Regions from separate parts of the Veillonella nakazawae genome, predicted to be linked through region 1. Evidence: a T-box and tRNA genes for the amino acid it is inferred to sense, from the RefSeq annotation. Region 1 holds a T-box; the other holds one or more tRNA genes.
The links. The T-box of region 1 lies ahead of thrS (threonine--tRNA ligase). A T-box ahead of a tRNA ligase gene usually reads a tRNA of that ligase, here a tRNA-Thr.
Positions count from the first base shown of each region.

Region 2: it has a tRNA-Thr gene. The T-box ahead of thrS (threonine--tRNA ligase) is inferred to sense a tRNA for this amino acid. The anticodon was not compared.

Region 1 is NZ_AP022321.1:747,866-753,072, reverse strand. Features, by position in the region: gene VEIT17_RS03320 (MFS transporter) at 1-495, opposite strand, end outside; gene thrS (threonine--tRNA ligase) at 712-2,622, opposite strand; T-box leader at 2,695-2,926, opposite strand; gene VEIT17_RS03310 (hypothetical protein) at 3,176-4,165, opposite strand; gene VEIT17_RS03305 (DUF4911 domain-containing protein) at 4,227-4,502, opposite strand; gene VEIT17_RS03300 (peptidase U32 family protein) at 4,599-5,207, opposite strand, start outside.
Region 2 is NZ_AP022321.1:1,642,058-1,647,264, reverse strand. Features, by position in the region: gene hypB (hydrogenase nickel incorporation protein HypB) at 1-15, shown strand, start outside; gene VEIT17_RS07610 (hypothetical protein) at 12-1,427, shown strand; gene brxF (BREX-3 system P-loop-containing protein BrxF) at 1,456-1,920, shown strand; gene VEIT17_RS07600 (undecaprenyl-diphosphate phosphatase) at 1,995-2,489, shown strand; tRNA gene VEIT17_RS07595 (tRNA-Thr) at 2,598-2,673, shown strand; tRNA gene VEIT17_RS07590 (tRNA-Tyr) at 2,683-2,767, shown strand; tRNA gene VEIT17_RS07585 (tRNA-Met) at 2,773-2,848, shown strand; tRNA gene VEIT17_RS07580 (tRNA-Thr) at 2,881-2,956, shown strand; tRNA gene VEIT17_RS07575 (tRNA-Met) at 2,962-3,038, shown strand; gene tuf (elongation factor Tu) at 3,281-4,468, shown strand; gene VEIT17_RS07565 (nitric-oxide reductase large subunit) at 4,646-5,207, shown strand, end outside.

The DNA of each region.
Region 1 (5,207 bases):
ACCACGCCATCCAATGAAAGGAATGAGTAATGGTGTTAACAAAGCAGCAGCCAACACGCCTAATTGCCAACCAAGAGCAACATAACTTGTCGCTTTTGCACGATGTTGAGCAGGCCAAGCTTCAGCAGCGAGTGCCATACCAATACCAAATTCACCACCTAAACCAATACCTGCTATTGTACGGTAGATAAGAAGATCCCAATAGCCTTGAGCAAAAGCACAGAGGCCAGTAAATACCGCAAATAGCACGATAGTCCAAGTCAATACGCGAACGCGACCAAATTTATCTGACAAGGTACCGAAGATGAAACCACCAAGTACGGCACCAACCAAGGTCCACGTAACCAAAGAACCTGCTTGACCAGTGGTCAAGCCTAAATCTCCAGAGATTAAGGTCAACATAAAGCCTAAAATCAAGAGATCAAAACCATCCATAGCATAACCAATGGAGGAACCAATAACGGCTTTCCAGCCATATGAATTTACTTCTTTCATACTATTTCCTTTCGCTACTCACAGGTAACAATTAAAGAGATAGTCCCCACTATACAAATGGCCAACGCCTAGACTTAAGTCTAATGAAAGGCTTTAGTATATGGAGGCTAAATTTATATCTGTTTATTTTGATGCATATAAGAAATTAGATTATAACAATTTCAAACATGACAACTCATCCATCGGTAATATTGATGGATGAGTCATAATAGTCAATTAGTTGCGTTCTTTAATTTCAATTTTAATGGAGTTGAAGAATTCGTCAAATGGAACTGTACCTAATTCGTCGCCGCCGTGTTTACGTACGTTAACGGAATTATCTTCCATTTCTTTATCGCCAACAACGAGCATGTATGGAACTTTTTCCATTTGTGCTTGGCGAATTTTGTAACCAATTTTTTCGTTGCGATCGTCTACTTCTACGCGAACGTAGTCATGGCGCATTTGTTTTGCCAATTGGTTAGCGTATTCCACGTGTTTTTCGGAGATAGGTAATACTTTCACTTGAACAGGTGCCATCCAAGTTGGGAATGCACCAGCATAGTGTTCAGTCAAGATACCGATAAAACGTTCCATAGAGCCAAAGCATGCACGGTGAATCATGATAGTACGATGTTTTTGACCATCTTCACCGATATATTCTACGTTGAAGCGTTCAGGCAAGTTCATATCCAATTGGATAGTACCACATTGCCATGTACGTCCCAAGGAATCTTCGATATGGTAGTCAAGTTTAGGGCCGTAGAATGCGCCGTCGCCAGGGTTGATAACATAATCGATGCCTTTTGCTTCGATAGCGTTACGCAATGCTTCTGTAGCTGCTTCCCAAATTGCATCATCACCCATTGCATTATCTGGTTTAGTAGACAATTCAACATGGTATTTCAAACCGAATTGGCTATAGATACGATCGAACAATTCGATAACTTTCATCAATTCGGATTGCATTTGTTCAGGCAACATAAATACGTGCGCATCGTCTTGTGTGAAAGCACGAACGCGGAATAAGCCGTGTAGTGCGCCAGATAATTCATGACGATGAACTAGGCCAAGTTCTGCATAACGAAGTGGCAAGTCACGGTAGGAATGCATTTCGTTTTGGTAAACCAAGATACCGCCTGGGCAGTTCATAGGTTTAATTGCATATTCTTCGTCATCAATGATTGTAGTATACATATTTTCACGGTAATGTTCCCAGTGACCAGATGTTTCCCACAATTGTTTATTCAAGATGATTGGTGTGCGGATTTCATCATATTCGAAATCATGATGTACTTCGCGCCAGAAGTTTTCTAATTCGTTACGAAGAGCCATACCTTTTGGCAAGAAGAATGGGAAGCCAGGACCTTCTTCTTTGATAACGAACAAACCAAGTTCTTTACCAAGTTTACGGTGGTCCCGTTTAGCCGCTTCTTCAAGCATATGAAGGTATGCATCTAGTTCTTCTTTCTTTTCAAATGCTGTACCGTAAATACGTTGCAACATTTTGTTCTTTTCATCGCCGCGCCAGTATGCACCTGCAATACTTTGTAATTTGAAAGCTTTTACCTTACCAGTGGATGCCACGTGAGGGCCTGCACAAAGATCGATGAAATCGCCTTGCGCATAGCAAGAGATAACAGCATCTTCAGGAAGATCTTCAATTAATTCTACCTTGTAGTCTTCATTTTTAGATTTGAAGAACTCGATAGCTTCTTGACGAGACATTACAGATTTAGTGATAGGCAAGTTTTCTTTCACAATACGGCTCATTTCCTTTTCGATTTTGCCTAAATCTTCAGGAGTCAAAGTATGTTCCATATCGATATCATAGTAGAAACCTTTATCGATAGCAGGACCGATAGCCAATTTAGCTTCAGGCCATAAGCGTTTAACCGCTTGAGCCAAAATATGAGAAGCTGTGTGGCGCAAAGTATGTTTACCACCATCTTCTTCGAATGTTAAGAACGCTACTTCAGAACCGTCGACTAATTCTTCCCGAAGGTCTGTTAATTCACCATTTACATTAGCAGCTAGTACTTTTTTAGCCAAGCTGTTAGATAATTGTTTTACTGCTTCCCCAAGAGTAGTGCCAGCAGCGTATTCCTTTGCACTACCATCAGGTAAAATGATTTTTACATCTGCCATTTTTCTTTCCTCCAATTTATAAACTAGGATAGTTGGATTTTGGTAATAAAAAAAGACCCTCTATCCCTACAAACAAGGGACGAAGATCATTCGCGGTTCCACCCTAGTTAACTACCTATACAAATATATATGTATAGTAATTCACTTCATTAAGCCCGATAACGGTGGCGGCCGTATTTGCCTACTTAGGTTCGACAAATCAGTTTAAAGGGGGTAACTCTAATATATGTGTAAGGCATTTCCAGCATCTGCCTCTCTCTGGTACACAGGGATATGAGAATCATGTCCTTTGCATAACTTTTACTAGATTATAGTATCATAGAGAATTAAAAAATTCAATACGGTTCAATAGTAAATTTCATAAATTCTATAAATTAAAGAAACGCCTTCAAACACATCATATAAAAACGGCCCAATATAACTGATATGTACCCCCATTACGGGTTGTCCATTAAAAGGGGGTACATATGAAACTCAAGCCGTTTATTAAGATTATCATATATACGCTAACTAATGTGGCTGTACTATAGCACATTGTACATAGACTAGATTATTAGCGTTTGAAGTTTGTAGATAACATAGCGCCAATTACTTTTTCCAATTTGCTATTGGAAAGGTCTGGTCCTTTGTATAATATTAAGAGTACATCGTTAGAATTATCTTGTTTAGAAACCATCATAACACCACTACCACGAGCACCGTTATCGTCGTAATCTTTTGCTACGATAACGAGGTTCAAATAATGATCCTTCATATATGTGTACACTTTACTTGTACGTGCAGAGGAACCAATCATTTTTGCCATGCTCATACCACGGTTGAATACGATTGTATTTGCATTATGTGGGTTTGTCGCTAATTGTTGTTTTTCCTCTTCATTTAAAGGCATGAGATTCACCATGAGGGAATCACCCATTTTACCACGGAACATAGCTGGCATTGTTTCGCGCACATCTTCAGGAATACCTGTGTCAGCAGTCAATTTTAATTCTTTAGGAACAGTCATGTATAGAACGCCCTTGCTGTTTCGGCCTACCTCTGTTGTACTGAGGTCTACGGCGCTAAGCATAATGGAATCTTTAATAGTTGCTACTTGATTTGCCAATGGCTTTTCAGGAATGCCACGGCTTGCCAATTGCACGTCACCAGATTTAGTTTTTTTCAAGGTTTCTACATTCCAGTTAGCACCTTTTTTGTCAGCATCGCTAGCCTCAGTGAAAGCATTCGCCCCATCTTTTGTGCCTACATACACGTAAGTTTGAGCTGGGATAATTGTATCTGGCGCACCAGTTTTATTGAACGCTGCACCATATACAACATTAGGAATCACAGAGGAACCAATTTGTAAGTTGTTATTAGTTTGGCTTTCCACATCAAAGTTAATATTGCCAGTGAAGGTCATATCAGGACCATGATTGATAACTACTACATCCCCTGCTTGAGGAATGACAACTGGACCTACTGGGCCCGCCATAGCTACGCCCGCCATAGAAACACTAAGGCAAGCTGTTAATAATGCACGTTTCAACATAGATTGTTTCATAGATATACTCTCATTTCTCTACTAGGTCTAAACAGTTTGATGTAATTATAAAAATATTATATTAATCCTCGATAGTGACATAATCCGATAGACTACTTAATAATTCAATAGCCAAGGGCCGTATTGAAGGTGTACACCTTAGCATACAACGTCCATTTACATCAATAGATGTCATAACCCCTAAGTATTCATAGCCTTCAATGATGCGATTGATATAGTTCGTATGCTTCGGTTCAAGATGAAAGTACACATACGCCTCTTCCCCAGAGGTTGCTAAATCTGGTACATCAGTAAATGCACCGATAGATTTACTCGGTTCTAAAGATGTACCACTCATAAGTCCTCCTACACATCATTACTATAAAATGTAAATGCTATACATGTCTCTAGTATAGGCATCCATTAGATATGTTTGTCGTTAATATACTACCTACTAAGCTTCTTTTAGTTTGCACTCACGGCGCATCATAGAATATGGCTCAAGTGGTGTATCCATGTAGATACGCACTTTCATTTGCGCATGAGGCGCTACGTCGATTGGGTTACCATCTTCGTCTGTCATTTTTTCAATTACAGTTTCCACAAGGTCCCCTTTAGGTTGGCAGAATTCTACTTTATCTCCTACCTTGAAGTTATTACGTTGTTCAAGATCAACGTATTTTTCTTCTTCGTTGTAGCCCATAACTAAACCGATGAAGTCATGGCTTTGTGTATTGGTAGATTTACCATAGTTTTGAGCTGTTTCATCAGGACGACCTTCTGCAAAGCCATCAGTATATGGACGGTGAGAAATTTTTTCTAATTCTGCAATCCATTCTGGACGAACATACCAATCTTTACCTTCTTTAAGATAAGTATCGATAGCTGTACGATATACCTTTGCTACTGTTGCACAATAGTGAACGGATTTCATACGTCCTTCAATTTTAAGGCTATCAATACCAGCTTCATATAAATCAGGAATGCGGTGAATCAAGCACAAGTCTTTAGAGTTAAAGATATATGTGCCATGCTCATCTTCTTCAATTGGATAATATTCACC
Region 2 (5,207 bases), 890 kb from region 1:
GAGAGTAATCGATGAATCATTCTATTAAGAGCCGTATCGTAGCGGCACTTTTAGTTGGCCTATCTGCTACAACGGTAGGGTATGCGGCAGAACCGGCTATTTCGACTGTGAAACAAACTGCGGTGGAATCTACAGAGAATGCAAATGATGTTGCACATACGGATGATAAGACAACTGTAGAAGCAGCGGGAACTGATGCGGCTGAGTCTGTTGCGTATATAGATAATGCACCGATTAAAGCTGTTAAAATCGATACAAAGACAAAAAAGGAAAGCACTAAAACAGGATGGCTAGCTGAACAAATGGCAGTTACCGAGTTTGGTGATTCCATACAGTTTTGGCAAGCAGCTAGCGAAAATGAAGGTCCATTGCCTAGCGTAACGCAAAATAACTTGGCTGATATTGGTAAGTCTTATACGGCTAATAATTTGCCAGCTTTAGGGTCTGAAGATGATTATGCTATTGATGGGTATCGCTTAGGAGATCAGTTTGTAGCGCCTAAAGATGTAGAAAAAACAGTGGTTCGTGATAACTTTACGACGTACTATATGAAAGACTTGGAGGTGACCGTTTACACGGGACCTGCTCAAGAGCGTTTAGTAAATAATCAATTGCGCGGTCAAGGTGCTACTTATTTCTTTGAACCGAATACTATTACTAATATTCATAGTACGAAAAAAGGCGTCCACACTGTACGCGATATTGGTGTTGGTAGCACGCGCATGGAATTGGTATTTGCCTATGGTAGCCCTATTGCGATGTGGCGTGATTTGAAAAATGAAAGTTATATCTTCCTATATGAAGGTCATTCCGAAAATTCATGGTCTCGAAAAAAGGAATTTAATAGCTCGATAGAGAATACAAATAATAATAGCCAACAACAATCTATGCTAGGACAACAGAAAGAATATATTGCTTTCACCATCAAACAAAGCAATGTAGAGGCTGTTGATATGATTAGTGGTCAAGTATGGCCAAGATTTGGATTGCCTAAAGCTCCAGTATATGATTTTCAAGCAGGTAAATTGACTGCTGATGATTTTGTGTTGCGTGGCTATAAATTAAATGATTATTTTGTTAATGATCCCAATAATGATTGGAAACATCAAGGTATGTTGTTTGGGTCCACATTTATTGGATATAACGAATATGGCGTGAGTGTTGATAAAAAAAATCTCATCAATCGTGTTCTATTAAATATTTACACGCCTACTCGTCGCGGTATTGCGATGGGGGATACTAAATACTTATTGCTCTTTGTATATGGTATGCCTACTCGTATTGTTGAATCTACAACAAATGCGGGCACATCTACTGTATATGAATATAAAAATCCAGCGGCAAGCGACTCATATTTACAGTTTGCCCTAGATGATAAAAACCAATATATCAAATCCGTTATGTTATCTGACCGTCCAGTTAAGTAGGAACGGTTACAGCGAGGAGGCAAGGGATATGGTTACAGTTCAAGATGTAAGAGAACGTTGGGAACAAATTCAAGGTGATGATGAACGTATATTGTTTATCGTTGGTGGTCCTGGTTCTGGTAAAAGTTTGTTGATTCGTGAATTATCTGAACAAAAAGGTTGGAAGTACTTAGAGGCAAAACAACTTATTGAAGAAGAGTTTTTATTAGTACCTCGTGATGAAAGACCACAACTTGCAGAAGAAGTAATTCGTCGTGCATTAAGTCGCAGTGATACAGAAGTTGTTCTTATCGATGGTATTAATGTATTGTTTGCACCGATATTAAATTTAAATCCTCTTGAACTATTAAAGACTATTAGTAAAACATATCCGATTGTTGTAGGTTGGCGTGGTCATCTCGAAGGTGATCAATTATACTTAGAACACAATAATGATCCAAAACATGCGGTAGTGACAATCACTAAACCTGATCGTGTTATGGTTATTGATTAATAGAGTTATATTGATTGTTGAGGGCATTATATATTGCCATGAGTTATGACCGCATATAAAAGGCAGGTGATATCATGGACCAATATGTAATTGCCCTCATTTTAGGTATTATAGAAGGAATAACAGAATGTATACCTGTATCTAGTACAGGGCATATGATTATTATTGGGCCGATTCCTGTGATAATAGGTCTTTTGGTAGGCGCCCTTTTTATGATTTATGCAGAAAAAAGACGAGTGACTACAAGACTGGTAGATTCTGTAAATAATTTATCTATATACCAATGCTTCCAGATTGGGCTCTATCAAATGCTCTGTTTGTGGCCTGGATTTTCGCGGTCTGGCGCTACCATTGCAGGGGGCATGTTAATCGGTTGTACTCGAAGAGCTGCTGCTGATTTTTCGTTTATCATGGCTGTACCAGTCTTTATCCTCCTTTGGGTATTATCGGATAATAGTGGCTATATTAGCAATTATCTATCTTTATCTATGATTGCCAATGAGGAAAAAATGAAGTTTAAAAAGTTTAGAAAAAATACTTGCATAGGGTATCGTTTCATGTTATTATGATTAAGCACTAAGGGATACCGCAGTGAACGAAAAAAACTTCAAAAAAGTTTTTAAAAAGTTCTTGACACTTAGTGGGACGGATGATAAAATACATCTTGTCGTAATGATGCTGGCGTAGCTCAATTGGTAGAGCAGCTGACTTGTAATCAGCAGGTTGTGGGTTCAATTCCTATCGCCAGCTCCATTTTATTTTGGAGGGATTCCCGAGCGGCCAAAGGGAGCAGACTGTAAATCTGCCGTCTTCGACTTCGAAGGTTCGAATCCTTCTCCCTCCACCATTTATAGCGGGGTGGAGCAGTTGGTAGCTCGTCGGGCTCATAACCCGAAGGTCGCAGGTTCAAGTCCTGTCCCCGCAACCACAAAAATTCACAGTGAAATGATCGTTCATTGTGCTGGTGTAGCTCAGTCGGCAGAGCGTATCCTTGGTAAGGATAAGGTCACCGGTTCAATCCCGGTCACTAGCTCCATACATGGCGGCATAGCTCAGTTGGCTAGAGCAATCGGTTCATACCCGGTGTGTCCGCGGTTCAAATCCGTGTGCCGCCACCATTAAACCTCACATTGATGAGGATTTTTTTATTTCTCCATAAAATATAAATTGAAGCTGATGAGTGTAAGGATTACATTTGTCAGTTTTTTTATTTTAGAAGAATATTTGTATTTTTAGAAGTTTTTCTATATATGGTATAATAATGTATAAGGGAATCTTATATTCCATTGATAAATTAGGGTTAATATATTATATTAATACTAGAATGTAATTTGTTTTTGTGAAGGAGGATACAATCCTAATGGCAAAAGAAAAATTTGAACGTACGAAACCGCATGTTAACATTGGTACAATCGGTCACGTTGACCATGGTAAAACTACTTTGACAGCTGCAATCACTAAAGTATTGGCTGAAAAAGGCCAAGCTGATTTCCAAGATTACAGCATGATCGATAAAGCTCCAGAAGAACGTGAACGCGGTATCACAATCAACACTGCACACGTTGAATACGAAACTGAAAACCGTCACTATGCACACGTTGACTGCCCAGGCCATGCTGACTATGTTAAAAACATGATCACTGGTGCGGCTCAAATGGACGGCGCTATCTTGGTATGTTCCGCAGCTGACGGCCCTATGCCTCAAACTCGCGAACACATCTTGTTGGCTCGCCAAGTTGGTGTTCCTGCAATCGTAGTATTCTTGAACAAAGCTGACATGGTTGACGATGAAGAATTGATCGAATTAGTAGAAATGGAAGTTCGTGAACTTCTTTCCTCCTACGAATTCCCTGGCGACGAAGTACCTATCGTTGTAGGTTCCGCTTTGAAAGCTTTGGAAGGCGACGCTCAATATGTAGCTAAAATCGACGAATTGATGGCAGCTGTAGACTCCTACATCCCAACTCCAGTTCGTGATACTGACAAACCTTTCTTGATGCCTGTGGAAGACGTATTCACAATCACTGGTCGTGGTACAGTAGCAACTGGCCGTGTTGAACGTGGTCAAGTAAACGTAGGCGACACAGTAGAAGTTGTAGGCTTGAAAGAAAAAGCTGAACAATACGTAGTAACTGGTCTTGAAATGTTCCGTAAAACTTTGGATTCTGCAGTAGCAGGTGATAACGTTGGTGCATTGCTTCGTGGTGTAGACCGCAAAGACATCGAACGTGGTCAAGTATTGGCTAAACCAGGTTCCATCAAACCACATACAAAATTCAAAGCAGAAGTATACGTATTGACTAAAGAAGAAGGTGGCCGTCATACTCCATTCTTCTCCAACTACCGTCCACAATTCTACTTCCGTACAACAGACGTAACAGGTGTTGTAAACCTTCCTGAAGGTGTAGAAATGTGTATGCCTGGCGATAACGTAACAATGGATATCGAATTGATCACTCCAATCGCTATCGAAGAAGGTCTTCGTTTCGCGATCCGCGAAGGTGGCCATACAGTAGGCGCTGGTGTTGTAACTGAAATCGAAGGTTAATTCATAATCTTTGTAGTAAATAGGACCCCAATTGGGGTCCTATTTTTGTATTAATTTATATATTGTTTATTGTATTTGTAACCAAAGATACAGAATTATTCTACTAATAGTGCTATTATTACCTCAAGGAGAGCAAAGGCTCTCCTTTTGTGTTTTTATAGAAAAGGAGGTAATGTGATGGGTGAATACAAAAAGTATTGGATAGCCGTAGTAGCCGTTCTTATTATTGGTTTTTCTATTCTTGGTTATCTAGGTACTGATGTGTATCATCAAGCACCGCCAGTGCCGACTGCGTATGTATCTCAAGATGGACAGGTCTTGTTCACTAAGGAAGATATTTTACATGGTCAATCGGCATGGCAATCTACAGGTGGTCAATCGGTAGGGACCGTTTTAGGTCATGGCGCATATCAAGCGCCTGACTGGACAGCAGATTGGTTACATAAAGAAGTATCCGTGATGTTGGATATTAAATCTCAAGAGGCCTTTGGAGCTCTTTATGACCAATTGGGACCTGTACAACAAGCAGCTGTTAAAGAAGTTGTGAAAAAAGAGTATTTAGGTAGTGCAGTCCGTGAAGATGGAACTGTTGTTTTATCTCCAGAACGAATTACGGCAATGAATTTAACTGGTCGTTATTTTGTTGAGTTGTACGGTGATAATCCTGATTTAACATTGACTCGTGATCATTTTGCGATGAAGGATAACACGTTACCTGAGTTACAAGATCGCATTGATA